2 regions of the Arthrobacter sp. NPDC057259 genome follow, and region 2 is predicted to be linked to the other one. Evidence: riboswitches for the same ligand, from Rfam matches in the RefSeq annotation. Region 2 holds a riboswitch; the other holds the start of a gene.

Evidence for each region. A riboswitch is a leader RNA that binds a small molecule or an ion and turns the genes downstream of it on or off. The one in region 2 is predicted to bind cyclic di-AMP.
Region 1: it holds a riboswitch for cyclic di-AMP, as region 2 does, so the genes downstream of both, ACFUCU_RS13720 (NlpC/P60 family protein) here and ACFUCU_RS01855 (NlpC/P60 family protein) in region 2, are expected to answer to the same signal.

Annotation. Positions count from the first base shown of each region.
Region 1 covers NZ_JBHUYA010000008.1:92,576-94,755, forward strand. The annotation lists gene ACFUCU_RS13715 (M23 family metallopeptidase) at 1-515, shown strand, start outside; cyclic di-AMP (ydaO/yuaA leader) riboswitch at 628-821, shown strand; gene ACFUCU_RS13720 (NlpC/P60 family protein) at 1,088-1,849, shown strand; gene ACFUCU_RS13725 (HNH endonuclease) at 2,105-2,180, shown strand, end outside.
Region 2 covers NZ_JBHUYA010000001.1:384,864-387,043, reverse strand. The annotation lists gene ACFUCU_RS01860 (dihydrofolate reductase family protein) at 1-323, shown strand, start outside; gene ACFUCU_RS01855 (NlpC/P60 family protein) at 378-1,139, opposite strand; cyclic di-AMP (ydaO/yuaA leader) riboswitch at 1,142-1,336, opposite strand; gene ACFUCU_RS01850 (hypothetical protein) at 1,449-1,721, shown strand; gene ACFUCU_RS01845 (DNA alkylation repair protein) at 1,750-2,180, opposite strand, start outside.

The DNA of each region.
Region 1 (2,180 bases), on a different contig from region 2:
AGGCCGCCGCGGCCCAGATCGACTTCAACCGCACCGCCGTCACCACCAAGGGCGACCCGGACGGCAAGCTCAAGCAGCTGCTCAGCGCGCAATCCGTCGGCTCCATCACCCGCGCCGCATCCGCGGGGACGCTCGGCGCCCCGCTGGACACCATGATCACGGCTTCGCCCTTCGGTTACCGGATCAGCCCCATTACCGGCGCGGTGGGCGAATTCCACCGCGGCCAGGACTACGCCGCCCAGTGCGGGACGGCCGTCCATGCCGCAGCAAGCGGCACCGTAACCTTCTCCGGCTGGCACCCCTACGGGGGCGGCAACCGGATTGTGGTCGACCATGGCAATGGCCTGGAGACCACGTATAACCACTTGTCGTCATCCAGCGTCCACGTCGGCCAGAAGGTCTCCCGTGGCGATGTGATAGCGATGAGCGGAACAACCGGTGCCTCCACCGGCTGCCACCTCCACTTCGAGGTGATGGTCAATGGGGACGTCGTTGATCCGCTGGGCTGGCTCTAGAAGAGCCCTTCGCAATGCTCACACTTCCGTGACACGCCGTGATCTGAATGTGACATTGAGTCCGAACTGTTGTACCGTATGAAGCACGCCAACTTCACCGAAGTTGGCGCTCTTGAGTGGATTGCCTAACTCTGCCACCGCTCAAGGTCCGTTCGCATGACATCGTCTGGCAGGGGCGGGGGAACCAATTTTGGTCTTCGCAAGAAGGCCTAGGGGTTAAGTCGCAAAGCTTCCCAGGAAGCGGAGCGGCCGGGTGACTCCCATCCGAATCCGACAGCTCACCTCGTAGGCATTGGGAGAGGCTACTTTCGTGTCTTCACGCCACAATGCTGCGCGTTTTCGCGCCGGCGAGGCTCAGTCGAGCCCGCTGATTACCATGCACCGCGTTGCCCTTGCCGGCGCCCGGGATGGTTCACGCAATGCAGTTCCTGCTTTTGGCGCGTCTTCGCAGTACACCCTTCGCTAAAGAAACCCGTTTCGGGGCGATCCGGCGTACCCCCAAGATGCCGGAGCGTCCTTAGTCCCGCCTGTTCAAGAGCGCGGACACAAAGGATCACGAAAGAGAGAACTAAATGACTACTCGTGCAACCATTGCACGCCACCGCGCGGAGGTCACCAAGACCAACTCGCTGGCTGTCATTGCCAAGGCCGTCGGCGACAACGCCGGTGGCATGGGTCGCCAGGCCGCGGTTATCGCTGCTGCCTCCGGCCTGGTCCTGACCAGCGGTATCGCGGCCAACGCCGCTGAGACCAACGTTCAGCGCGAATCCACCTCTGCTTCCGCCACCGAGGTTCAGTCCACCGCTCCGGCCACCATCTCGGCGGCCTCCAGCATCGCCATCTCCTACGAGAAGCCTGCTGTGACTACCGCGGCCGCCCCAGTCGTCGAGGCCCCGAAGCCCGTCGTCAAGGTGCAGGAAGCAGACACCACCGCCGCAGCCACCCCGGCCGCCGGCACCGCGGTCAACGCGTCCGTCGCCACCAAGGCTCCGGCCGCCACCAGCGGCATGGGCGCCTCGATCGCCGCCGCCGCTTACGCCCAGATCGGCGTGTCCCAGGACTGCACCATGCTGGCCACCAACGCCCTGGCCGCCGTCGGCATCCACTACCACGGCTGGCCGGCAGGTTACCTGTCCCTGGGCCGCACCGTCAGCGCCGCCGAAGCGCAGCCGGGTGACCTCGCGTACTACCAGAACGGCGGCATGGGCATGGCTCACATCGCCGTTTACGTCGGCAACGGCATGGCCGTCCACGGCGGCTGGAACGGCGGCACCACCGCCCTCTACAGCGTCAACGTCGGTTCCGGCCCGGTCTTCATCCGCGTCGGCGGCTAAGACCCCCGCTTCCCGCGAAGCTTCGAAAAGGACCCCTGCCACCGGCGGGGGTCCTTTTCTGTTAACCCCTCGGGCTCGCGCCGGAAGGCCCCGGCGCCAGACCGGCCCGGGTTCCGCCACGGATGCCCTGGGGCCCGAAATTCGGTAATCCGGGCCACCCGTGTTTACTCTTGTGATGTCGATCCTTAGCCTGACCATGCAGAGGGCAGCCGGCCCTCGTGCCACTGGCGGGTGCGGCCGTGAAGAGGGATGCGGATGCGCACACTCGTTCTGAATGCTGGTTATGAACCGCTGGCGGTAGTGACCTTCCGCCGGGCACTGGTGCTCGTGC
Region 2 (2,180 bases):
TGCGCGACGTCGACGCCGGGCAGGTGCGGGCGCTCAAGGCCGCCCCCGGCGGCGACCTGGCCCTGGGCGGGGCGGAGCTGGCCGATTCCTTCCGCCGGCTCGGGCTGATCGACGAGTACTGGATCTACGTCCACCCCGTGCTGGTGGGCCGGGGAACGCCGCTATTCAAGGCCGCCGCCGCGCCAACCGACCTGACGCTGCTGGAGACCCGGACGTTCCGCAACGGCGTGGTCCTCCTGCGGTACGCGGCGAATCCCGACGCGGCGGACCAGAGCGCAGACGACAAAACCTCAGACAACGAAACCGGCGCCCGGCAGCCGTGAGGGGCTGCCGGGCGCCGGCCCGGTACTACTGAACGTTACTGCTGAACGCGCGGGTTAGGCCCCGGCGCGGACGAAGGTCACGCCGCCGGTGGCGGTCAGCCAGGACAGCGGGTGGACGATCGTCTGGTTGGAGCCGTTCATGCCGCCGCTGATCGCCTGGCCGTTGCCGGCGTAGATGGCGACGTGGCCGGACTGGACGATCATGTCGCCCGGCTGCGGGTCGGAGACGACCTTGCCGTAGTTGAGGAACTGCTGCGGGCCGAGGTCGCCCACCGGGATGCCTGCGGCGCCGAGCGCCTTCTCCACCATGGCGGTGCAATCCTGCGTGATGCCGATCTGGCTGTACGCGGCGGAAAGCATGGCGGCGTTGACGCCACCGGCGGGGGCGGCGGCCGGAGCCGGCGCCGGTGCGGCGGCCTGGACGGTCACCTTCGCCACCGGGGCGGCCGGGACCTGGGCCACGGGGGCCTTGACGACGGCGGGCGCGGCGGCAGGTGCCGGAGCCGGGGCCTCTACGACGGGCGCCGGGGTGGTGGCCACGGCCGGGCGGTCAAAGCTGATCTGCACGGCGGAGTCGGCGGTCACCGGGGCGGTAACCTTGCCGGCGACGTCGGCGTGCGAGACGGGTGCGGACTCCCGTTCGGCGGGGACGTTGCCGGCGGCGTTGGCCGCCATGCCGCTGGTCAGGACCAGGCCGGAGGCTGCGAGGACGACGGCGGCCTGCCGGCCCACGGTGCCGGTCGCCGCGGCGAAGGCGGCACCCCGACCGGTAGTTGCGGTGGTGCCGGGGCGCGCGTCAGTAGAGCGTGAAGTCATGATGTACCTCTCCCAAAGCCTGCGAGGTGAGCTGTCGGATTCGGATGGGAGACACCCGGCCGCGGGTCCGTCTGGGCGGACACTGCGCGGCTTCACCCCAAGACCCGCCCGTGGGCAGGTCGCGATTGGTTTCCCCGTCTCTGCCAGCTGGTTGCGAGGATGCCCTGGACCGCGGCAGAGTTAGGCAATCGGTCCGGGGGTGCCCGTCTCGGAAACCAACGGGCACCCTTCCACGGTAACGGCCATCCTCCCGAATGTCACATTAAGGTAACGGCAGAGGCGTCCCGGCGGGGCTACGATGATCCCACCATGTCCCGAGCGGAGGATCCGATGAATCCCCATTGTGTCGCGATCTGCCAGCTGAGTGATCAGCCGCAGGAAGACTTCGACGTGAACACCGAGCTGCTGGTTCTCGAGGGGAAGGAGATCCACGTCGCCACCTGGGATGCCGAGCCGCGCGACGGCGGCTTCGACCTGCACGTGCTGAACGACCGGGTGGACGCGCTGGGCTTCATGGTGGTGACGGACTGGGAGTTCCTGGACGGCAAGGCCTACGCCGTCGTTGAGCGCCGCCCCGCCTGAGTCCCGCCGCTTCGCGCACCGGATATCACTAGGCTTCGCCGCCCGCTTCCCGTTCGACGCGCTCGACGGCGTCCCTCACGATCTCCGCCGCCCCGCCGTCCGCCGTACCGTCCGCAGTGCCGTTGGCCAGGGCCAGGGCCGCCCGGCGCCGGAACCGTGCCCAGTCCCCGGCGCCCTTTCGGAGTTCCCGCAGCGGTGCCAGCAGGGCCGCGCGGCGCAGCCAGGGGTCGGGGTCGCGCAGCCACCGGTCAAGGACGGCTTCGGCGCGGGTCCTGGCCTGCCCGTCGAGCCCAGCGATGAGCGGCCCCACCACGTCAACCGCCAGTGGGTCCGCGAGGTCGGGCAGGTGCGCGCCGCGGAGGAAGCCCTCGATCCGGGTCAGGTCCGAGTTGTCCAGGTGCCGCAGGGCCGACTGTAGGAGCACGACGGCGGCCAGGCGGCGCTCGAACACGGGCACGG